DNA from 4 places in the Priestia sp. YIM B13552 genome. Region 3 is predicted to be linked to each of the others. Evidence: riboswitches for the same ligand, from Rfam matches in the RefSeq annotation. Region 3 holds a riboswitch; each other region holds the start of a gene.
What was found. A riboswitch is a leader RNA that binds a small molecule or an ion and turns the genes downstream of it on or off. The one in region 3 is predicted to bind S-adenosylmethionine.
Positions count from the first base shown of each region.

Region 1: another riboswitch for S-adenosylmethionine. It lies ahead of metK (methionine adenosyltransferase); the one in region 3 lies ahead of ACFX40_RS06560 (BMP family lipoprotein).
Region 2: another riboswitch for S-adenosylmethionine. It lies ahead of ACFX40_RS02400 (bifunctional homocysteine S-methyltransferase/methylenetetrahydrofolate reductase); the one in region 3 lies ahead of ACFX40_RS06560 (BMP family lipoprotein).
Region 4: another riboswitch for S-adenosylmethionine. It lies ahead of ACFX40_RS18975 (phosphoadenylyl-sulfate reductase); the one in region 3 lies ahead of ACFX40_RS06560 (BMP family lipoprotein).

Region 1 covers NZ_JBHZOU010000002.1:1,140,365-1,146,509, reverse strand. Annotated here, with positions in the region: gene ACFX40_RS11920 (alpha/beta hydrolase family protein) at 1-704, shown strand, start outside; gene ACFX40_RS11915 (DUF2584 domain-containing protein) at 759-1,001, shown strand; gene pckA (phosphoenolpyruvate carboxykinase (ATP)) at 1,036-2,625, opposite strand; SAM riboswitch class I at 3,000-3,117, shown strand; gene metK (methionine adenosyltransferase) at 3,250-4,452, shown strand; gene ACFX40_RS11900 (glycosyltransferase family 4 protein) at 4,485-5,630, opposite strand; gene ACFX40_RS11895 (phosphatase PAP2 family protein) at 5,649-6,145, opposite strand, start outside.
Region 2 covers NZ_JBHZOU010000001.1:472,537-478,681, reverse strand. Annotated here, with positions in the region: gene metH (methionine synthase) at 1-3,224, opposite strand, end outside; gene ACFX40_RS02400 (bifunctional homocysteine S-methyltransferase/methylenetetrahydrofolate reductase) at 3,225-5,063, opposite strand; SAM riboswitch class I at 5,171-5,277, opposite strand; gene ACFX40_RS02395 (YkvI family membrane protein) at 5,621-6,145, shown strand, end outside.
Region 3 covers NZ_JBHZOU010000002.1:99,390-105,534, reverse strand. Annotated here, with positions in the region: gene ACFX40_RS06575 (putative polysaccharide biosynthesis protein) at 1-460, shown strand, start outside; gene ACFX40_RS06570 (hypothetical protein) at 474-842, shown strand; gene ACFX40_RS06565 (hypothetical protein) at 933-1,091, opposite strand; SAM riboswitch class I at 1,422-1,528, shown strand; gene ACFX40_RS06560 (BMP family lipoprotein) at 1,604-2,614, shown strand; gene ACFX40_RS06555 (ABC transporter ATP-binding protein) at 2,697-4,229, shown strand; gene ACFX40_RS06550 (ABC transporter permease) at 4,204-5,271, shown strand; gene ACFX40_RS06545 (ABC transporter permease) at 5,258-6,145, shown strand, end outside.
Region 4 covers NZ_JBHZOU010000004.1:371,883-378,027, reverse strand. Annotated here, with positions in the region: gene cobA (uroporphyrinogen-III C-methyltransferase) at 1-546, opposite strand, end outside; gene cysC (adenylyl-sulfate kinase) at 638-1,237, opposite strand; gene sat (sulfate adenylyltransferase) at 1,250-2,401, opposite strand; gene ACFX40_RS18980 (sulfate permease) at 2,454-3,533, opposite strand; gene ACFX40_RS18975 (phosphoadenylyl-sulfate reductase) at 3,553-4,266, opposite strand; SAM riboswitch class I at 4,521-4,623, opposite strand; gene cdaS (sporulation-specific diadenylate cyclase CdaS) at 4,936-5,562, shown strand; gene ACFX40_RS18965 (VOC family protein) at 5,660-6,043, shown strand; gene ACFX40_RS18960 (potassium channel family protein) at 6,111-6,145, shown strand, end outside.

The sequences.
Region 1 (6,145 bases), 1.0 Mb from region 3:
CATGTCAAGGGCTTAAGATTAAAGGAATGCTCGCAGAGCCAAAAGAAAAAGGAATGTATGACGGCTTTTTATACTTAAGAGGAGGTATTAAGAACGTAGGAACGGTTCGTCCTGCTCGACTTATTCAATTTGCTTCTCAAGGTTTTATTGTGATGGCTCCGTTCTATAGGGGAAATCAAGGAGGCGAAGGAAACGAAGATTTTGCAGGAGATGATCGTTACGATGCTTTTGCTGCTTACGATTTACTGAAACAGCTCCCTAGCGTCTACCATGACCGCATTCATATTTTTGGGTTTTCAAGAGGGGGAGTGATGGCTTTACTCACAGCCATTGAAAAAAACGACAGCCGCTCTCTTGTGTTATGGGGAGGCGTCACGGATATGGTGCTGACATATGAAGAAAGAGAAGATTTAAGAAGAATGATGAAGCGGGTGATTGGAGGAACTCCTTCTAAATATCCTGAAAGATACGAATGGAGGACACCTTTGCACCGTGCTCATCTCGTCGAGCCGCCGGTCTTGCTTATTCATGGTTTAGAAGATAAAAACGTATCGATTGATCATTCCTATCAGCTCGAATCTAAACTAAAGAAGTCCAATAAAAAAGTTACCAGCTGGTATTTCGAAAACTTTCCACATGCTTTTCCACCAAAAGAAAACCGAGAAACGGTGAAGAAGTTAACGAAGTGGATGAAAGCGCAATAAAAGATATGCTACGATAGAGAAAACAAGTAGAATAACAGTGAGGAGTGAGAAAAAATGGGGATGCCGCTAGAATTAAATACAATGATTGTGACAAAAGGCAACGAAAAGCGTGTAACGGATAACATTTTTCAAATTGAGAAAAAAGGATATCGCTTGTATCCGTTAGATATTCCATTAAACATTCACAAAACGAAAACTGGAGAATGTATTGGAACTGCTATTGTGCGTAAGGTAGAAATGGAACAGGAAAAAACCATTGTCACATATGAACTGACAAAATTACATTCGACTAATTAAAAAACCGATCGTCTCTAAGACGATCGGTTTTTTATTAGACCCTAGGTCCGCCTAATGTTGAAATGTCAGATGCTACATCATTAAAACGCTTGAAATTAGCTTTGAATTTAGCAGCAAGCTCAGTTGCTTTTTGATTATAAGCTGTTGCATCGTTCCATGCTTTAGAAGGCTGAAGCACTTCATCAGGAACTCCCGGAACATGAGTTGGAATCGATAAACCAAAAATAGCGTCTGTTACTGTTTCGGTATTAGCTAGTTCTCCTTCAAGGGCTGCTTGAACCATAGCTCGAGTGTAACTTAACTTCATTCGTTCTCCCACGCCGTATTCACCGCCGGTCCATCCAGTATTTACAAGGTAGACATTTACATTATGTTCATCGATTTTCTTTCCTAGCATTTCTGCATAAGTTGTTGGAGCAAGAGGTAAGAAAGGCTCACCAAAGCATGTAGAGAAAGTAGCCTGTGGCGATGTTACGCCGCGCTCTGTTCCAGCTAACTTACTAGTGTATCCGCTCAGAAAATGGTACATCGCTTGTTCTTTTGTAAGCTTGCTGATTGGAGGCAAGACGCCGAAAGCATCGGCAGTTAAAAAGACAATAGCTGTAGGGTGCCCAGCAACGCTTGGTAATACTGTATTATCAATAGAGTCAATTGAATAAGCGGCACGAGTATTCTCTGTTAAACTATTATCATTGTAATCTGCTACTTTCGTATTTTGATTTAACACTACATTTTCCAGTACGGCGCCGAAGCGAATTGCATTGAAAATTTGGGGTTCTTTTTCTTCGGAAAGCTGAATGCACTTCGCGTAGCATCCTCCTTCAATATTAAATACACCAGAGCTTGACCAACCGTGCTCGTCATCTCCGATTAAACGACGGTTTGCATCAGCAGAAAGCGTTGTTTTACCCGTTCCAGATAAACCAAAGAATAATGCAACGTCACCTTCTTCTCCTACGTTAGCAGAACAGTGCATGGATAGAATATTGTTTTGAGGAAGCAAGAAGTTCATCACTGAGAAAATAGATTTTTTCATTTCACCAGCGTATTCAGTTCCTCCAATTAGCACAATACGTCGCTCTAACGAAAGAATAATGAAGGTTTCAGAGTTCGTCCCGTCTGTTTCAGGATCAGCTTTGAACGTTGGAGCTGCTACAATTGTAAACGGCTTCACATCATCATTTGTTTTTTGTTCGGCTGAAGGGCGAATGAATAACTGCTGAGCGAATAGGTTGTGCCATGCAAATTCATTAACTACTTGAATTGGTAACTGATACTTTTTATCAGCTCCAGCATATCCATTAAAAACAAAAAGTTCATCCTGCTTCTTTAAGTGAGTTAAGACTTTTTTGTATAGCGCATCGAATCGCTGAGCAGAAATTGGCTGATTGACAGGTCCCCATTCAACCGTTTTTGAAGACACAGCATCGCTTACAATAAATTTATCTAAAGGAGAGCGACCTGTATATTTTCCGGTTTCGACTGACACAGCACCTGTAGAAGTCAGCGTTCCTTCGCGTCGAGCTAGAATTTTTTCAACAAGTTGTGGAACAGATAATTGGTGTTTTGTTGTTTTTAATTGAAGCAAACCATTTAATTCGATAGACATATCAACAGTACTCATGTGCACTACCTTCCTTTTTTAGCTATTATTTATTCATTAATGTTTGAAATTTATAATTAGTATAACACATTTATTTAATTATTCTATACTATTTAACTAAAAATGTTTGTGTATTATAAAAAAATGTACGTTATACCTATTTTAGACACATGTATATGTGCTAGGAGCGAAAAAAGTGAAGCTGTTTTAAGTGAAAGCCTCATTTTGATCTGTCTTATTAACCAAACTTAGTGATAATTCTTAATAAGATGTACTATTTCGTAATTTGAGTATGTTACATTAAAACAGATTCAAACATAAAGAGATGATTTCCATTTGAATGTTGTTGACAGTGAAGCGCTTTTTCATGTATTATATGTCCTTGAACGGATACTCTCTTATCCCGAGCTGGTGGAGGGACAGGCCCTATGAAACCCAGCAACCATCGTCATTTTTTTGTGTAGACGATAAGGTGCTAACCTGATGCAAGGGCACAACCTTGATCGATAAGAGTGAAAGGCTTATGTAGAATTTGATACCTTTCCTCGATACAAGGAAAGGTTTTTTTATATTTTTTAACGTGTAATGAAAATAAGGGAATGAGTACCGTATCACAATGTATCGTATTTATAAGGAGGAAAACTGATGTCAACACAACGTCGTCTGTTCACGTCAGAATCTGTTACAGAGGGACATCCCGATAAAATTTGTGACCAAATTTCTGACTCAATTCTTGATGCTATCCTAGCAAAGGATCCAAATGCTCGTGTTGCTTGTGAAACAAGCGTAACAACTGGTTTAGTTTTAGTAAGTGGTGAAATTACAACTTCTACTTACGTGGATATTCCTAAAACAGTTCGTGAAACAATTAAAGGAATTGGCTATACTCGTGCAAAATACGGTTTTGATGCTGAAACTTGTGCAGTATTAACATCTATCGACGAGCAGTCAGCTGATATCGCTGCTGGTGTAGACCAAGCGTTAGAAGCACGTGAAGGTCAAATGTCAGATGAAGAAATCGAAGCAATCGGAGCTGGAGACCAAGGGTTAATGTTTGGTTATGCATGTAACGAAACAAAAGAATTAATGCCTCTTCCAATTTCATTAGCTCATAAACTTGCTCGCCGTCTAACAGAAGTACGTAAAGAAGAAATTCTTCCTTACCTTCGCCCGGATGGTAAAACACAAGTAACAGTTGAATATGATGAAAACAACAAACCTGTTCGCATCGATACAATTGTTATTTCAACTCAGCATCACCCAGAAGTAACGTTAGAGCAAATTCAACGTAACTTAAAAGAATATGTTATTAATCCAGTTGTTCCAAACGAGTTAATTGATGAAAATACAAAGTATTTCATTAACCCAACAGGACGTTTCGTAATCGGCGGTCCTCAAGGAGATGCTGGTTTAACTGGTCGTAAAATTATCGTTGATACTTACGGCGGATATGCTCGTCACGGCGGCGGTGCATTCTCTGGTAAGGACGCAACAAAAGTAGACCGTTCAGCAGCTTATGCAGCTCGTTATGTTGCGAAAAACATTGTAGCAGCTGATCTTGCTGATAAATGTGAAGTACAACTAGCATATGCAATTGGTGTTGCACAACCAGTATCTATTTCAATTGATACATTCGGTACAGGAAAAGTTTCTGAAGAAGTACTAGTAGACGTAGTACGCAAAAACTTTGACCTACGTCCAGCAGGCATCATTAAAATGCTTGATTTACGTCGCCCAATTTATAAGCAAACAGCAGCTTACGGCCACTTTGGTCGTACGGATGTGGAGCTTCCTTGGGAGTTCACAGACAAAGCGGAAGCATTAAAAACTCAAGCTTTAGCTAAATAATAAAAAAATCTCCGTGAAAACGGAGATTTTTTTTATGCCCATTGAATACCTGCAGCAGATTTTTCTACGACACCTTCATATTCTGAAAGCAAATGCTGAAAAATGGCGTCCCATGATTGAGTAAGAGCGTATTGCCTCGCTGCATGGCCAAAGTGAAGCCGCTGATGCAAATCATCGAGTAAATCTGTAATAGCCGAACTGAATTCTTCTAAGGAGTGAGGTTTGCAAAGGTAGCCGTTTCGCCCGTGCTGAACCATCTGTTTAACTCCTCCTGCATTTGCTGCCACTACAGGAGTTCCAGAAGCAAGAGACTCCAGTACAACATTTCCGAAGGTTTCTGTTTCTGAAGGAAAAACAAACAAATCAGATGATGAATAGATATGAGCAAGTTGCTTACCTTCAAGGAAGCCTGTAAATGTCATATGCTCAGATGCTTGCTGCTGCATTTGTTCTTTTAAAGGGCCGTCTCCTACAATAACCCAGTGAATTTGATGCCGGATATGATCCGGTAGAGATCGTGCGATTTTTATTAAAAAATCAGCGTTCTTTTCTTTAGCTAATCTTCCTACATACGTTAAAATGTAGGGCTTTTTAATATTATATTTAATACGAATATCAAAGCGGTCATAGTGGGGATGAAATAATTTATGATTTACTCCTCGCGACCAAATAGCTACGTTGTGAAACCCTTGTTCTTCTAGCTGCTGTTTGGTCACTTCAGAGGGAGCGAATATTTTTTGTACAGGTTTATAAAACCATTTCATATATTTTTGCAGTGGTATACGCATTTTTTCAAGTTCATAGTGAGATAAATAATCATCAAAATTGGTATGATAAGAGCCGACAAGAGGAACACCTAATCTTTTCCCGTAATAGGAGCCGCAAAGCCCCATTGTAAAAGGAGTGGCCAAATGAATAATAGAAGGATTGAATTCCTGCAGCTGCTTTTTAATTTTTAGAACGTTTGGCAATGAAAAGCGGCTGTTTGGATAAAGAAAAAACGGCATGCTGGGCGAACGGTGAACATACGTTGAAAATGACTGATCATGAGCAAATTCAGGAGCAAATACCTGGATGGGAATTTGCTTTGATTTGACGTACTGAGTAAATTGATAAAGTGTTTTAGCAGCTCCGTTAACTTCTGGAGCAAATGTATCCGTAAATAAAGCAATTCTCATTAGTACTCCTCCTATCAATTAAGTTAAAAATATGTTCAGTGAAACAGCACCTGAAAAGATGCCCAGTATCAGGCCTACCATGACATCCGTCGGATAGTGCAGACCGAGATAAATTCTTGAAATCCCTACCGTTACTGCAAGAGGCAAAAGAACAGCAGCGAAGGCTGGATAAACAATCATAAGAGGGGTAACCAACGAAAAAATAGCTGTTGTATGCCCAGATGGAAATGAATGATCTTTTAATGGATTTTCTAATACTTTTGTATGTTTTAATTGAATATAAGGTCGTTTTCTCGGATATAGTTTTTTAGCAATGGCCACAGGAATATGACTAACGGCTAGAGAAAACGCACAAGCGTAAGCGACGGATGAAGGATGCAGAAATAACAGCAAGCACGCTATCACAATGGTAAACGTGGCTCCGCCGGCGTGAGTGAGTAAACGTAAAAATCTATTTAAGTGCTTTCGATCAAAATGTTGGTTTACGCTTTTGAATAATCGGCATTCGGCATCGT
Region 2 (6,145 bases), on a different contig from region 3:
AAGTCAGGCGAATCAGGGAATCCCCAGCGGTCACGAATTTGCTGATGAACACGTTCTGCTAATCCTTCAGCTAGTTCAAGCGCAAGAGCTTGGAATACGTGACTCTTTAAAAACTCGCCGTTTTCTTTGAATTTCGCCGCGCGTTCGCGAATGCCTGTTCCTGCTGTTACAGAGAAGAAACATACATAGTCCATCTCTTTTTCTTTAGGCTTTGCAAAATCAGATAAGCACAGGAACTGTCCTTTTGCTTGCCGAGGGAAGGTAAAGCGTTCAATTTCTGTTTTCTCATCAGCAGGATCATAAATAATTAAATCATTTCCGTCTGCTTGAGCAGGGAAGAACTGATAAATAACCGCTGGCTTAATTAAGTTTTCTTTTAGTGCCAGTTCGAGCAGGTCATCAACGGTTTCTTTTAATTGAACAGCACGCTCGTCTTTTTCAGCAAGCAGCTTATTCACTTTTCCTTTTAGTCCTAAGTGATGGCCTAAAAGCATCTGCCAGTTAATATACGGAAGAACCTGTGCCAAATCGTAGTGTTTCACAACGTGCCGCTTTAAATCAGCCGGTACAAAAACAGGAGCGTCCGTTGAAATGGCGGATCTTTCTAAAACAGCGGTAGCTGCTTGAGCGGTTTGAGGCTGGCGTTCTCGAACTGTTACTTTCTTTTCTTGCCGCGTTTTTAAATCTGCTAAAAGCTGAATAACTTCTTCTTTGTTCTGCAGCTTATTTGCTAACGCTAATCCGTCCATCGCATCTTTGGCGTAGAGGACCGCACCTTCATATTCCGGGGCAATTTTAAAGTCAGTAAATTTACGGGAAAGGGCAGCGCCTCCTACCATAATTGGAACATCAATGCTTGATTGTGTTAAATCTTGGGCAGTTAAAACCATTTGCTGAGCTGACTTTACTAGAAGACCTGACAGGCCAATGATGTCTGGCTTTTCTTCTTTTACTGCTTCAATCAGCTGCTGTGGCGTTACTTTAATCCCTAAATCAATTACTTTAAAACCATTGTTGCTTAAAATGATGTCTACTAAGTTTTTACCGATATCGTGCACGTCGCCTTTAACCGTTGCAAGAATCACTTTACCTTTTCCAGAATCATTTTCAGTTGCCTCCATATGAGGTTCTAAAAAGGCAACGGATGCTTTCATAACTTCCGCACTTTGAAGCACTTCTGCTACAATCAGCTGGTTGTCATTAAACAAACGTCCAACTTCCGCCATCCCCTTCATAAGCGGTCCGTTAATAATATCTAACGGATCATCATATTGAGCTAAAGCTTGTTCTAAATCAGGAAGCAATCCTTCTTTTGTCCCTTCAACAATATACATTGCCAATCGTTCTTCGAGTGTTAGCGTAGAAATTTCTACTTTTGCTTCTTTCTTTTTATCACGATAAAAGTCGGTGAACGTGCTTAACGTTTCATCAGTTGTGTTAAATAATAACGCATTAGCAAGCTCAATTTCAGCTTCTGGAATAGAAGCATAGCGTTCTAATTTTTCTGTATTAACAATGGCATAATCCAGTCCAGCCTGCGTACAGTGATAAAGGTAAACCGCATTTAGTACTTCACGTCCGACTGGAGGAAGACCGAATGACACGTTACTTACGCCAAGAATGGTCAGGCAATCAGGCAGGGCTTCTTTAATCATTTTAATTCCTTTAACTGTTTCTTCAGCAGAACCAATATATTGTTCATCACCAGTCCCTACAGGAAACACAAGAGGGTCAAAAATAATATCTTTTGGATTAAAGCCATGTTTTTCAACAAGTAAATCATGTGAGCGTTTTGCAATCTCTACTTTTCGTTCTGCAGTAACGGCCATGCCTGTTTCATCGATTGTACCGACAACCAGAGCTGCACCGAATTTTTTTACTAGCGGTAAGATTGCATCAAAACGCTCTTCACCATCTTCTAAGTTAATGGAGTTAATAATGACCTTACCTTGCGAGTACGTTAAAGCTTTTTCAATAACTTTCTCGTCGGTTGAATCGATTACAAGAGGAACCTTCACTTTTTTTACAACTTCTTGAATAAACTCCTCCATGTCTTCCATTTCTTCACGGTCCGGATCTGCTAAGCAAATATCAATAACGTGAGCACCATTTTTAACTTGAGCACGCGCAATTTCAGATGCTTCTTCAATTTTTCCTTCCGCAATCAGACGCTTGAATTTGCGAGAACCGATTACATTCGTACGTTCTCCCACAAAAAGAGGGCGCATAGAATCGTCATATACAAGTGGTTCAATACCGGTTACAGCATGGTTATGCTCGGAGCGATCAAGCGAACGAGGAGCAACCTCTTTTACCGCTTCAGCCAGTGCTTTAATATGAGCAGGCGTTGTACCGCAGCATCCGCCTACAAAGTTCAGCCAGCCTTTATCAGCAAACCCTTTAATTTTTTGAGCAAGCAGCTCAGGAGATTCATGATAATTGCCTTCTTCATCCGGAAGTCCAGCGTTTGGATAACAGCTAACTGCTGAAGTGGCTAGGTCTGAAAGAGAGCGAATATGATCCGTCATAAATTCAGGGCCTGTCGCGCAGTTAAGTCCGACTGAAAGAGGCTTCATGTGTTCCAGTGATAAGTAAAAAGATTCGATATCTTGACCAGCGAGAGTTGTTCCCATCGGCTCAATTGTTCCTGAAATCATAATAGGAACTTCGGTTTTTAGTTTTTCAAACGCCGCTGTAATGCCTAGAAATGCGGCTTTTACGTTCAGCATGTCTTGACAGGTTTCGACTAAAAGCAAGTCAACGCCGCCGTCTAACAAACCTCGAGCTTGCTCTTCGTACGATTCTACTAACTCAGGGAATGTAATACCTCCGGTAACAGAGAGAGTTTTAGTGGTAGGACCGATAGCTCCAGCTACGAACCTAGGCCATTCGGGAGTTGAATATTTATCGCGGGCTGCACAAGCAAGCTTCACAGCTTCGATATTCAATTCATACGCCAAGTGACCTAAATCGTATTCATCAAGTACGGTAGATGTTGAGCCAAACGTATTGGTTTCAATGATGTCAGCACCTGCTGCAAAGTACTCTTCATGAATGCGCTGAATGACATGAGGCGCTGTTCGAGTCAAATATTCGTTGCAGCCTTCATATTCTTCGCCGCCGAAATCTTCAGCGGTTAAATCAGCATCTTGAATCATCGTTCCCATTGCTCCATCGATGACGAGTATTCGCTTCTTTAGTTGTTGTTCGATAAGTGAGCTCATTTATATCTTCCTTTCTGATGTAACAAGTTGCTTGTCATGAATATAGCGTGTTAGAATTTCAGTCATTTCATAGCGCATAAACGGCGTAATTAAGTAAATACCGTCAAATAGCTCATATGCTGTATCAATTAAGTTTTTTGCAATCGCAAGGCCTTCGACTTCACCGCGAATCCGGTCATTTCCCGTTGCGTCCATGCGTTCTAGAATATCTTCTGATAATTTAATTCCAGGTACTTCATGGTGAATAAATCGAGCGTTTCTCGCGCTTGTTAACGGCATGATCCCGATGTATACCGGTGTTGTTAAATGTTTGGTTGCTTCATATACCTCTTCAATTTGCTTAGTTGAATAGAGAGGCTGAGTAATGAAATAGTGAGCCCCACAATCGATTTTCTTTTCCAAACGCTGAACGGCTCGGTCTAAGTGACGCACGTTTGGGTTAAAGGCAGCCGCGATGGAAAAATTGGTTTTTTGACCAAGCGGTTTCCCGGAATAAGATAGTCCTTCATTAAACTGAGCGATTAAACTAATCAAGTCAAATGAAGATAAATCGTAGACAGAAGTGGCGCCAGGGAAATCGCCAACTTTTGACGGATCACCGGTAATTGCAAGCACTTGATTCATTCCTAGCGTATGAAGTCCCATTAAATGAGATTGAAGTCCAATTAAATTTCGATCGCGACAGGTAATATGAATAAGCGGTCGTGCTTTTGTTTCTTGCTGCATCAGTGTTGCCATTGCCAAGTTGCTGATGCGAGGTGAGGCAAGAGAATTATCAGCTAATGTAATAGCATCTACGCCGACTTTATCGAGTGCTTTTGCACCTTCTAAAAATTTCGTCGGACCCAGCTGTTTAGGCGGATCTAGCTCGACGATAACCGAGCGGCGCTTTTTCACAATTTCATGCATATGAGGTTTATCCTGCTGCTCACGCTCTTGAACCGTAACGGCTGGTCTCATTTTAACGACTTTGCTTGTAATCGGAGGCAGGTCTTTTAAGGCAGATGACATTGCGCGTACGTGAGCTGGTGTTGTACCGCAGCATCCTCCAATTAAGCGAACCCCTTGTTCGCGGAATAAACGTGCGCTTTCTACAAAGTAGTCTTCATTCGTTTCATACTCCAGCTTTCCTTCCACATACGCCGGAAGGCTGGCATTAGGGTAAGCAGATAAGAAAGCACGATCAGGAAGCGGTACTTCTTCAAGAGACTGAATCATATGATAAGGACCTAAACGGCAGTTTAGCCCGACAACATCTGCTCCTAAGTCTTCTAATTCTTTTAATGCATCTGCTAAAGGACGCCCATCTTGCAGTACGCCAATATCATGCAGGGAAACGTGGGTAATAATAGGCTTATCCGTTTCTTTTCTTGCCAGTGTAAGAACGGTTTTTAATTCTTCGAAATCATAGTATGTTTCAAACAAAAGGCCATCCACGCCTTCATTTAAAAGCCAAAACATTTGTTCACGAATGCTTCGCTTAACTTCTTCTAAACTAATAGCGTTTTTTTGGAAAGAACGAATTCCGCCGAGTGTACCAACCACGTAAGCCTGATCTTTTGCAGCTTGTTTCGCTAATTTTACACCAGCAACATTGATGTCTTTAACTGAATCTTCTAATCCATAACGGGCAAGTTTTTGATAATTAGCAGCGTACGTATTTGTTTGAATAACGTTTGCACCAGCTTCTACATAGGCTCTGTGAATACGAGAAACCTCTTCTGGTTTGGTGATGTTTAGTTCTTCAAAACAGCTGTCAATACCGTGTGAGTAAAGGAGGGTACCAGTGGCACCATCCCCAATTAAAATTTTAGACTTTAAATCTTCAAGTAACCCCATGTCAAAACCTCCTTAAATTGTTCCGCTTCTATTTCACGAGTGATTCGTTTTATGCAATATGCCGATAAAATAGAAAAAGTCTTCTTAAGAAGAAGACTTTTTTCGCCTTCTTATCTTCCAAGCAATAAATTGCTTGCTGGATTTAGCACCATGTCTCTAACGACTGGTTGCTGAGGTTTCAAAGGGCCAGTCCCTCCACCTCTCATGATAAGAATCAATTGTATATAATTGAAACATATTTTTTTAAATAGAAAGAATACTTATTTAATAATTTATCTGATTTTTAGAAATTATACAACAGTAAATTGTGAATTTCCAGCAAATATTGAGGAAAATTTAAAAGCTAAAGGGAAAATATCCGTATATTTTGTTTGAAAATGACTGTTATGTTAGGGGTTAAGGAGTTTTTGTGAAAAATACAAAAAGAAAATGAAAAATAAAAAATAAACGAAAAGGCACAAGCGCTGGGATATGCGTAGATTTACACGTAAAAAGGCTCGTCTTTTTTTTACCGTTTCTACATATAGTGAACTATGAAGGGTAGAAGGGTGATGGGCATGAAAAGGTGGAAACTCACGCTGCAGGTTGCTGCTACGTATGTAGGCACTGTTGTAGGAGCCGGTTTTGCAACAGGCAAGGAAATAGTTCAATTTTTTACACAGTACGGGGAACTTGGAATGGTCGGGATTTTGGTCAGCGGCTTGTTTTTTATTTGGCTAGGTTCGAAAATGATGCTGCTTTCGCACGCAATTGGGGCTTCTTCTTATCAGCAGCTTAATACATATTTATTTGGTGATGTGCTTGGAAAAGCGGTAAACGGTGTAATGATTGTCATTTTATTTGGAGTAACTTCAGTCATGCTAGCGAGTACGGGAGCAATAGGAAAAGAACAGTTCGGGCTATGGCCTCCTGTTGGGATGATTTTTACAATTGTTTTAACTTATATATTTATCGCCAAAGGAATTAACGGTATTTTAATGGTTAATTCTCTTGTTGTGCCGATGATGCTTTCATTTGCTTTTATCATCTTTGTGCCAAATATCAGCTATTTCTCACTGATTCAAACGAAGCCGGATTTAACG
Region 3 (6,145 bases):
ATTTGCTCTTTTTACAGTAACAGCCGCAATTCTCCAAGGAATTAATCAGCAAAAGAAGCTAATTTTAGGCTTGGGCTTAGGAATTGTTGTGAAGCTAGTATTAAACGTACTGTTGGTTTCAAGCTTAAAAGAAATTGGACCGGTTGTCGCGACTTACGGAGGGTATGGTGTATCGGTTATATATAACTTTTATTTAATTGAAAAATCCATTTCTTACCGAGTTCAATCACTGGGACAAGCTGCGTTGACACCTGTTTTATTAGTAAGTGTGATGTCAGCCGCTGTGATTATCGGCAATTATACTTCTCACTATTTTTTAGAAAATAAGCTGTCTGCATCTTCACTTGCAATTAGTACATCTTGTATTTCAATTGCTTTAGGTGCTGCCGTGTATCTAGGACTTGGCGTAAAAACAAGTTTAGGGCAATCCATTGTATTAAATAGAAGAAAAAGAATGTAAAGGAGAGAAAGTAGTGTCAAAACGATTTGTACTAACCGTAGCGGCTGGAGGATGTATAATAATTTCCGGCGCGCTGCTGCTATTAAATTGGGAAAGAGTGTTTGGAGATTATCGTCCCATTCAAACAGCAACAGCTGTATTCAAGTTAGAAGTGGGAAGTCAAGATGTAGCAAAGACTACGGATTCAGATGATGCTCTTCACTATATGGTTAAAAAAGGGCATTTAGATGAATATATTCAACTGATGAATGAAAAAGGCTATGTGTTAAAAGAAAAAGATATTAATCATAACCGACTTGTTTTTAACGATGGACAAGAGGATGAGCAAATTTACTACAAGCGCTTTGCTAGGAAGTATACGATGATTGATGGAGAAGGGTAAAAGCATTCACTGAGAATAACTACATACTAAAATCATTAAAAGAAAACACCACCTTGCGAATAAAAGGGGGTGTTTTTTAGTTAGGTTATCTTATCTTAGTTTCGCTCTTGCTATACCTGTTACGACCATACTAGTAATAAAAATAACTACGATTCCAACATTGGTTGGGGTATCAAAAAAGATTTTTGAAACCGCCAAAGCGATAATGAGTCCAATAGCTACTCCAGATAATTCTTTCATCAATTTCAACGTTAACACCTCTTAAAAAACATCACTCAGGAAAAGTCTAACATTCTTGGTAAAGTGTTTTCAATCGATAGTGGATTAACAAAAGAGATGTAATAAAAGTGCTCTGCTACACATGACCCTTCTAGAAGACTAGCTGACTTACCGTAAGCGCTTGCTAGGGGGCATACGATGATTATTAATTTATAAGGTTGATCTGTATTTTAGTAGACTAAAACCGTATAATCCTATCTGTTTTTATAGTTTTTTTGCGTAAAAAAGAAAAATAATATTGACAATTGTTAAAAAACTATTAATATTGACTATATTACATAAAACAAATAGCTATTGTTTTCCTTATCAAGAGAGGTGGAGGGACTGGCCCTGTGAAACCCGGCAACCGCTGTCTATGACAGAATGGTGCCAAATCCTTAAGAACAGTATGTTCTTGAAGATGAGGAAGAGACGTTTGGTTAACGAGCTCTTCCTTTATATAAAGGAAGAGCTTTTTTTATATTATAGGGGGAGTAAGTTAAATGAAGAGATTTCTTATTTTAGCAGTTGCGCTTGTACTACTCGTAACTGGCTGTCAGTCAAAAAGCACAAAAAGCAGCGGAAGTGAAGAGAAAGGAAAGAAGCGAATTGCTCTTGTTTTACCTGAAAAGATTGGAGTTAACCCGTTTTTTCAACAAATGGATGATGGAGCAAAACGCGCTGGAAAGAAGTATAACATTGATGTGAAGACAATTGAATCCACGGACCAAGCAGCCATTGAAAGTAATTTGCGTGCTGCCGTAGCAGAAAATTATGATTTGATTATTACATCTTCTTTTGAATCCGAAGATGCGTTGAAAAAAGTAGCTCAAGAAAACCCGCAGCGTCAATTTGCGATTATTGATACAGTGGTCGATTTACCAAATGTAAGAAGCGTTGTATTCCGTGAACAAGAAGCTTCATATTTATTAGGAGCAGCAGCAGGATTGGTTACAAAAACGAATAAAGTAGGAATGGTTGCAGCAGATGATATTCCATTATTAAAAAAATGGACGGTAAGCTTTAAAGAAGGATTACAATCAACAAACCCCAAAGCCGAGTTTCTAGTAAACTACGTTGGAAGCTTCTCTGATCCAGCTAAAGCAAAAGAACTTGCTATTTTACAGGCTTCAAAAGGAGCTGACTTTATCGCCGGAGCTTCAGCGGTAGGCGACTTGGGTGTATTTGAAGCAGCAAAAGAAAAGGGTTTTTATACGGCTGGCCAAGATATTGACCGTACGGAAGTAGATCCTGAGCATATCGTTTTATCGCAGTTAAAAGGATCTGATGCGGCTGCTTATGAAACGGTAGAAGCACTCGCAAATGACAAATTTAAATCGGGCGTAGTGACATACGGCTTAAAAGAAAAAGGTGTTGGGTTAACGTATGTGACTCAAGACAGCAAGACACCTCTTAATGACTTTGTAGGGCAAGATGTAATTGATCAATTAAAAGAAATTAAAGATTCGATTATTGATGGAAAAACCGTGGTAAAAGATCCGTTAGCCAAGTGAGTTGAAAAGAGAAGTCGAGTAAGGCTGGCTTCTCTTTCTTATTTTTGAAAAAATCCTAAAGTGGAAAGGAGCAATGAATGGAATGAGTGAGCTGCTGCAGTTAACGAATTTGACGAAAAAATACGGTTCGTTTTTAGCGAATGATAACGTGTCATTTACGCTGAAAAAAGGCGAGGTTCACGCGCTGGTTGGAGAAAATGGCGCTGGAAAAACGACGTTAATGAGGATGCTTTACGGAATGGAAAAGCCGAGTTCAGGAAGTATTCAGCTACATGGGAAAACCGTCTCGTTTTCATCTCCTGCAGATGCCATTAAAAACGGAATAGGCATGGTGCATCAGCATTTTATGGTTTTTCCTCATTTTACAGTGGCTGAAAACATAGTTTTGGGGCATGAGCCAAAGAAAGGCGTCTTTTTTAATAGAAGGCAGGCGAAAGCAGATGTACAGCAATTAACCGAAACGTATCAAATTTCAGTAGATGTTCATAAAAAAGTAAAGCATTGCTCGATTGGAGAACAGCAAAAAATTGAAATTTTAAAAGTGCTGTATCAAGGAGCAGAAATCATTATTTTAGACGAGCCTACCGCCGTTCTTACTCCTCATGAAGTGAAAGAACTATTAAAAACAATCCGTTTTTTAGCTTCTCAAGGTAAAAGTATCGTTATTATTACACATAAGCTGCAAGAAGTGATGGAAGTAGCGGACCGCATTACGGTTCTTCGAAATGGTAAAGTAGCCGGCGTCACAAATAAAGAAAATACTACCGCTCACCACTTAGCTAAGCTGATGGTAGGGAGAGAATTAAAAGAGCGTCCTGCAAGAATGCCATCAAAAGGAACCTCTCATTTAAACGTACAAAATCTCTTTCTAAAAGGAAAAGGACAAAAAAACGTATTGCAAAATGTGTCTCTTCACGTTTCTGCGGGCGAAATTGTCGGTATTGCAGGCGTGTCGGGAAATGGACAATCAGAGCTGCTTCAAGCCATTGCTGGATTAGTAGAAACAGATAGTGGCAGTATCAAACTTGGCGATGAGCACCTTACAGGGCGATCTGTGCGTGAAAGAAGAGAAGCAGGCATCGCTCATATTCCAGAAGACCGCTATATGTGGGGAGCCTCCAAAGACGATACGATTGAAGAAAATGCACTGATGGGCTATCAGTATAAACCTTCATTTTCAAAAATGGGCTGGTTAAAAAGAAAGATATTCAGTTCTAGTGTGAATGAATGGATAAACGAATTTTCGATTAAAGCCACTTCATCTAAGCAAAAAGCAGGAGAGCTGTCAGGGGGAAATCTGCAAAAATTGATTGTTGCCAGAGAGCTTGGCCAAAACACTTCTTTTCTACTTGCTGCTGAACCAACGCGAGGAGTGGATATTGGGGCAATGGAACGTATTCATGATGCCTTGATTCAAAAAAGGAATAATGGCTCCGCTATTTTACTTGTATCTTCGGAACTGTCGGAGATTATCTCCCTATCAGATCGAATTTTAGTTATGTACGAAGGCAGTATTGTCGGAGAGCTTACAAGGGAAGAAGCAACGGAAGAGAAACTAAGCATATTAATGGCAGGAGGAACGATAGAAGGTGATACAGTTGCAGAAACTTCTTAAATCATTAATCCAGCCGGTTATTGCAGTCATTTTTGGCTTAGCAGTAGGAGGCGTTATTATTTCCTTAACAGGTGGTTCGGTTCTTCAAACATATACAGAGCTCTGGAATGGAGCGTTTGGTAATTTTTATTTCTTCACCACTACGCTGGCTCGCGCTACGCCTATTCTTTTAATTGCGTTAGGTGTCGGGTTTGCTTTTAGGGCAGGTGTGTTTAATTTAGGAGGAGAAGGACAGATGGTCGTTGGAGCGATTAGCGCGGCGATTGTCGCTTATTACATACCCGCTCCGGGGATAGTCAAGCTTATAGCGGCTATTGCAGCTGCCGTTGTGGCAGGAGGTTTGCTTTCCGTTTTAGCCGGTTGGATGGAAGCCGCGTTTAAAATTCAGCTTGTCATTTCAACACTTTTGTTAAATTATATCGCTGTTTTATTTGCAAGCTATTTAGCAGGTCATCCGTTTCAAGATAAAACAGGCTCAGCTGCTCTCGCTCAAACGCCTATGATTGAGCAATCGGCTTGGCTTGGAAAAGTATTTCAAGGAATGCCTCTTCATATCGGATTTATCATTGCTCTAATCGGTGCGCTTCTGCTGTGGACGGTGCTTCGCTACTCTGTGTTTGGGTACGAAGTGAACGCATCCGGAAAAAATCCGTTGTTCGGGGCGTATGGAGGTATTCATCAAGTAAAAGTCATGCTGCTTAGTATGTTTATTAGCGGGAGCTTGGCTGGATTAGCTGGAGGATTTGAAGTTCTTGGTTCACAGTATCGTTTTGTAGACGGTGCGCTGACCGTTCCTGGATATGCGTGGACTGGAGTGATGGCTGCTTTGTTAGCAAACTCGAATCCGATCGGCATTGTTTTTACGTCTCTTTTACTTGCCGCTTTGCAAACAGGAGCGATGGGGCTGGAGCGTAATACAGAAATTCCGTTAGAAATTGCGAGTATTATGCAAGCTGTGCTCATTCTATTTATCTCAGCAAAATTCACAAAGCAGTGGTGGAGAGCAAAAAAGAAAGGAGCTGATATTCGTGGAGCTGCTTGATTGGTCACTGTTAAATGCAACGTTACGAATGGTTGCGCCTATTTTATTAGCGGCGCTGGGCGGGATGCTTTGCGCGCGCGTAGGCATATTTAATGTAGGGCTAGAAGGTCTGATTTTGATTGGAGCTTTTAGCGGGGTTGCCGGCAACTATTATACTCATAATGTCTTTTTTGCGATCGTGATTGCTGCTGGAGCAAGCTTGCTTTTTGCGTTGCTGTTTGGAATGATGGTCGTGGTGTTTAAAGCGAACGAAATTGTGGTTGGGGTGTCTATTAATTTTTTAGCACTGGGCTTAACGACCTTTTTACTCCGGACAATTTTTCATACAAAAGGTGCTTATTACGATAAAAACATGCACGGAATAGGCACATGGGATATTCCTTTGATTAAAGATATACCTGTCATCGGCGAAATTATTTCAGGACAGTCGCCGCTTGTCTATTTTGCTTTTATAGCAACTATTGCTTTTTATATCTTCTTTTATCGAACAATTTTCGGTTTTCGGCTCCTAGCAGTAGGTTACAATCAAGTAGCAGCAAGTACGCTTGGTTTAAAAGCGATCAGATATCAGCTGTTTGCGATTGCAGCATGCGGAATCCTGTGCGGGATTGCCGGGGCGCAGCTTTCATTAGGACAAGTGACGATGTTCTCAGAAGGTATGACTTCAGGGCGTGGATTTATTGCACTTGTTGCGATGATGCTCGGTCAGTCTCATCCGCTCGGTATTTTAGCATCAAGTATACTTTTTGGCTTAATGGATGCGGTGAGCACACGACTGCAAGGTTTTTCAATACCGACCGAGTTTACGATGATGGTCCCTTACGTGCTGACATTAGCAGCGATGTTTTTCTTGCGGGATAAAGGAGTCGAAACG
Region 4 (6,145 bases), on a different contig from region 3:
TAACTGTTGGCAAATGTACGGTAAGTTCCGCACTCCCATATAAATTGCAAGAGTATCTACACCTTTGGCTAGGCTATCCCATTTAATTGCATCATGCTCGCTATCTTTACGATGGCCTGCTACAAAAGCAAAGCTTGCGCTGTATTCCCGGTGAGTGACAGGGATTCCTGCATAAGCAGCGGCTGCGATGCCTGATGTAATTCCTGGAACAATTTCAAATGAAATGCCCTGCTGCACGAGAGCTTCTGCTTCTTCCCCTCCGCGTCCGAAAACAAATGGATCTCCGCCTTTTAAGCGCGTTACAATTTTTCCTTTTTTAGCGAATTTCACTAAAAAATTGTTAATTGTTTCTTGCTTGAGGGTATGATAGTTCGGAAGCTTTCCGCAGTAAATGATATCTGCATCACTTTTAGCATACTCCAGCAGGTCCTTATTCACTAAACGATCATATAAGATAACATCTGCTTGCTGAATTGCTTTCAACCCTTTTAATGTAATTAAATCTGGATCTCCCGGTCCTGCACCGACTAGATATACTTTCCCCATGAATGCCTTTCACCCTTCCATCATTTCCACGTCTCCGCAGCGCTCCCACATTTTAATTTGAATTAGAACAGCGGACAAAGTCCGCTGTCATTTAGATGAATTTTCTGTTAGCTAAATATTCAATAACAGTTTGTACACATTCTTCTACAGACTGTGTGCTTGTATTAATTGTTAATTCAGGGTTAGCCGGTGACTCATACGGAGAATCAATTCCTGTAAAATCACGGATTTCTCCGCTTCTTGCTTTTTTGTAAAGGCCTTTTGGATCTCTTTTTTCACATTCTTCTAACGGACACTCCACGTATACTTCCAAAAATTCATTCCCCTCTAAGATCTCACGCACTTGAGCGCGGTCCTCTTGGAATGGAGAGATAAATGCTGTTAGTACCACTTGACCGCTGTCTACAAATAGCTTAGAAACCTCACCGATACGGCGAATATTTTCTGTACGATCTTCAGCAGAAAACCCTAGATTCTTATTTAAGCCGAAACGAACATTGTCACCATCTAATACATAGTTGCGAATATTTTTATCAAAAAGCGCTTTTGCCACTGCGTTTGCTACGGTAGATTTACCTGAACCCGAAAGACCTGTAAACCATAATACAAAACTGTGATGATTATTTTGCTCGCGTCTTTCCTCTTTTGTAATTCCAGCATCATGCCACGTAATGTTTGTTGATTTGCTCACTTCAACCGCTCCTTATTTTGAAGATACTTTTTGTTTTGCTAATCCTTTAATTAACACTTCAATTACTTCTTTACGGCTGAATGTGCTTGGTGGCACTTCTCCGTTACGAAGCATTTCACGTACCTTTGTTCCAGATAGAATCATATGATCTTCCTTGCTGTGAGGGCATGTTTTCGTTGATGCCATCGCTTCACACTTCTTGCAATAGAAGCTGTGTTCAAAGAATAAAGGTGTAATTCCTAATTCATCTGCTGTAAAGTTACTGAAGATTTTTTGGGCATCATATGTTCCATAGTAGTCACCAACACCAGCGTGGTCACGGCCTACAATGAAATGTGTGCATCCAAAGTTTTTTCGAACCATTGCATGGAAAATAGCTTCTCTAGGTCCAGCATAGCGCATCGCAGCAGGGAAAACTGCTAAAGCTACACGATCGCTAGGATAATAGTTCTCTAAAAGTACTTCATAACTTTCCATACGGATATCTGCTGGGATATCATCTGACTTTGTTTCTCCTACGAGTGGATTTAAAAACAGGCCGTCTACAATTTCTAATGCCGTTTTTTGAATATATTCGTGCGCACGGTGAACAGGGTTACGAGTTTGGAATCCAACAACCGTTTTCCAACCGCGTTCTTCAAATGCTGCTCTTGTTTCAGTTGGATCTAGGTAATACTTTTCAAAACGCGTTTTAGGTGTACGTTCTACAAGTACGATTGGACCTGCTACGTATACATTTGGGCGTTCCATCATTTTTTTCACGCCAGGATGAGCAAGTTCTGCCGTGCGGTATACATTTTCCGCTTCTTTTTCTTTATTTGGCGTATATACTTCAGAAACTTCTAAAACACCATACGTTACGCCGTTTTGAACTAGTTTTACTTTGTCGCCAATGTTTAATTCTTTAGCTTGCTCTTCTGTTACAGGAAGAGTGATAGGAATACTCCATACTGTGCCATCTGCTAAACGCATATTTTCAACAACTGATTGATAATCTTTTTCTCCTAAAAATCCTGTAATTGGGCTGTAAGCACCAATTCCAATTAGTTCTAAATCACTTAGAGCCATGTTATCTACTTCGATTTCTTTTGTTAGTGAAGTGTAGTCATATGTTGGTTGATATAAATTAATTAATTCTCCACCGTGTGCTTGAATTGTTGTCATTTTGTAAAATCCTCCTTAAATAATTAACACAATATAATAAAAAGCACTTGAATCACGCAGTCATTTTTTCTTTTTCCGACTGCAAGCTTGCTCTTTTTCTTCTAGTCGTTCTAGCTAAGCTTAGAACACCTGCTGTGGCAATGCAGCCGCTAGCTAGCACCACAAATGAATATAAGTCGCTTTCAAGTACTAATTTCACAAGAACATATGAGATTACGAGTGAAAATACGGGGGATACCACCCAAACCTTTAACATTTGAATGACCACTTCACGCTGTTCTTTCGTGAATCCCGTTTTCGCTGCTCCTATTCCAATAATAGAAGACGTAGTGACCTGTGTAAGCGGTACTGGCAAACCAAAAAGTGAAGCTGCTGTAACAAGAGAAGCACCAGTACCCGAGATAATGCACCCTTCTCCTACAGAATAGCGAGTAATTTTTTTCCCGTTTGTTTCAATAACTCGGCCGCCTAGTAAAAGAGCTCCGAGCGCCACAGCCAGTCCTCCTGTTATGACACCCGTTGTGGCATCCATTAATCCAGCTCCTACTAGAGGACCGACAGCATTTGCCACGTTATTCATTCCAGCTGAGAAGGCTTCAAAGAATCCCGTGGCTATAACTAAAATCGTTAAAACTCTTTTCCACTTTCCCTCTGCTTCTTTTTTATGCGCTCTGCGTTTTATCACTTTTCCAATCAAAAAAGCAATGACAAATGAAACCAGCGGAACAATAATCCAAAAAGACATGACAACTAAAAGTTTTTCCACATACAGAGATTGATAAGCTACTCCTACTCCAACAACTGAACCAACCGTTACTTCACTTGTTGATAGAGGGATACCAATTAAATTCGCGAAAAAGAGTGACAGCGTTGCAGCAGCCAGAATGATAATAACTAATTCTACTGACAGCAATTTTTCAGGTATGATACCTGAACTGATGGTTTTTACCACCTCGCCGCCTCCGATAATGGCTCCGAGCACAATACCTACAGCACAGATGAACAAGGCTACTCTTCGCTTTTTAATCGCACCGGAGCCGTATGAAACGCCCATAGCTGCTGCTGCACCGCTTGCCCCGATATTCATTGCAAAAAAAAGCGCAATGATAAAGGCAACATATAAAAGCATCATTTATTCAGCTCTTTCGTATTTAAGATTCGTGTAATCCGCATTCAACTTTTTGTGTACCTGCCCATCTTCCTGAACGTAAATCGTCTACATTGTAGGCAGGTGCGGTACAAGGCTCACAGCCGATGCTTGGGTAGCCTTGATCATGAAGTTTGTTATATGGTAAATCATGCTTATACACATAGCGCCAAACTTCTTTCCAAGACCAATGAATTAACGGGCAGACTTTAACTTTCTTGAATTTCTCATCTTTATTAAAATAATTCGTGTTGGCACGAGATTCAGACTGCTCGCGTCTCAAACCAGAAATCCACGCATCATAAGGAGCAAGAGATTCCCTTAACGGGATGATTTTTCGAATTTGACAGCATAGGTTAGGCTGACTCTTCCAAAGCTCATCTCCATGTTTCTCAGCTTGTTCTGCAAGAGTTAAATCCGGTTTTTTTATATGAATACGCAAATCAGGAAAGCGTTCTTTAATTGCATCAATCACTTCATATGTTTCTTTAAAATGAACGCCCGTATCTAAAAAGACAATTTCAGCATCTTTTTTCACTTTTGAAATTAAATCAATTAACACAATCCCTTCAATACCAAAGCTTGATGCGTAAATAATTGAATCTCCGTAGGTATCATACGCCCACTGCAATGCTGAAAGGGCTCCTTTTGTTTCATCTTCACTGTCGAACTCTGGAAATGTATCACTCCAGTTTTCGTACGTATATAAGTCTGCCATTTTCTTCACTCCAATTCTTAGTTATCCGCGTTATCCAATAAAAAAAGGCGGTTTTACCCACTAGAATTGGATAAAACCGCCTCTAGTGTGTCTAGTCAGCGAAACTATTTAATTCTTACTTTTCTTCGACGTGCTCAAAGATTTGTTTTAAGTCGGGGGTTACAGTCATTGATGTCCCTCCTTAAATTATCGCTTGCGCTATATCAAAATAAAAAGTCTTCCATATTGAAAGACTGGGTAGGCAATAACTTTTTACCTTATCTTTCAAAATGATACACACTTTGCTGGAATTAGCACCTTGCTAAGCAGGTTGCCGGGGTTCAGCGGGCCAGATCCCTCCACCACTCTTGATAAGCATTTTTTAAAAATTTTAGCATATTTAGAATATTTGTCAACATTAAAAATCATATATCCGATAAGAAAACTATACTTTAAATTCACAGAAATATCTATACTTTTATTTAAAACAACATATGTAAATTTAAACCAAATGTGAACATATCAGTTTATAAAACGCTTTCTTTTTCCTCAACTTTTTATATTCTCTTCCTAAATAAAACACAACACCTCTCTATAAAATTAATAAGGGATTTATAAGCTTTACGGATAATTCACCCACATTAGCACACATTACAGATAACACTGACTGACAGATAGGAGCTATATAAGATGGAGAGACATTCCTTTCAATTAGACGATACAATTAAAAATAATGTGCGAACATATTTACAGCAAATTTCAACTGAAGCCTCTAATTTAATTAAACATTTAGATACGAGTGATCATTGTATCCTATGTGATTTTGAGGAGATGAGAAGGTTATTTCAAGATGTTCAAGCTACGGCCGCCTCTTATTACTTGCGTCATTATCTATCGCCTTATACATTTGAATATGCTGCTCTGTCCTTAGCTATTCATAACCTTTCTGAGAAACGTCACGGTGCTTTAATTGTCATTGAACGGGAACAAAATGTAGACCCTCTTATTCAAAAGGGAATGCCTATTCAAGCTCCTGTCAGCGCTACGCTAGTTGAGACACTGTTCTACCCAGGGACACCCTTACATGACGGAGCCGTCCTAATTAGAAATAATCAGCTTATCTCAGCTGCTAATGTTTTACCTCTCTCGTCTATTATTTCAACGACCAAAAAATTGGGAACACGTCACCGTGCAGCCATTGGAATGTCGGAAAAATCGGATGCATTAATTTTAGTTGTATCTGAAGAAACAGGCAAAATTTCGTTTGCTCTTGATGGAAGCCTCTACCCTATTCACTCCAGCAAAAATATGATTTAAGAGCCCTTTCCTGATAAGCAGCCCCATCTTGACTTCTATATCCTTTCTCTTTAATATATTTCATAGTTTTTACATACTATAGATACGGGTGATGCATATGGCAATTTTAAAATTTGAACATGTAGGCGTTCAAGTAAAGGATATAGAAGAATCTATTGAGTTCTATACGCAAAAAGTGGGATTAGAGCTCATCGAAACACTGCCACATACCGATCCGTCTTTGAAGCTAGCTTTTCTAGGTTTAGAAGGCAATGTAATCGTAGAGTTAATTCAAGGGTATAACTCAAGCTTACCTAACGAAGGTAAAGTTCATCATTTTGCGCTGGCGGTAGACGGAATTGAAGAGGAGTTTGAGCGTTTAAAATCAGCAGGTGTTTCATTTGTGGAAGAAAACATTGTAACTTTGCCAAATGGAGCAAGATACTTATTTTTCTACGGTCCAGACAAAGAATGGATTGAATATTACGAAGTAAAAAGATAAAGATATCTTATACCTTCAGTGAAAAATGGTCATACTGTGGCTATGACTAATCACTGGAGGTTTTTTTATGATGGAATGGCTATTATTTCGACTTTTCCGTCG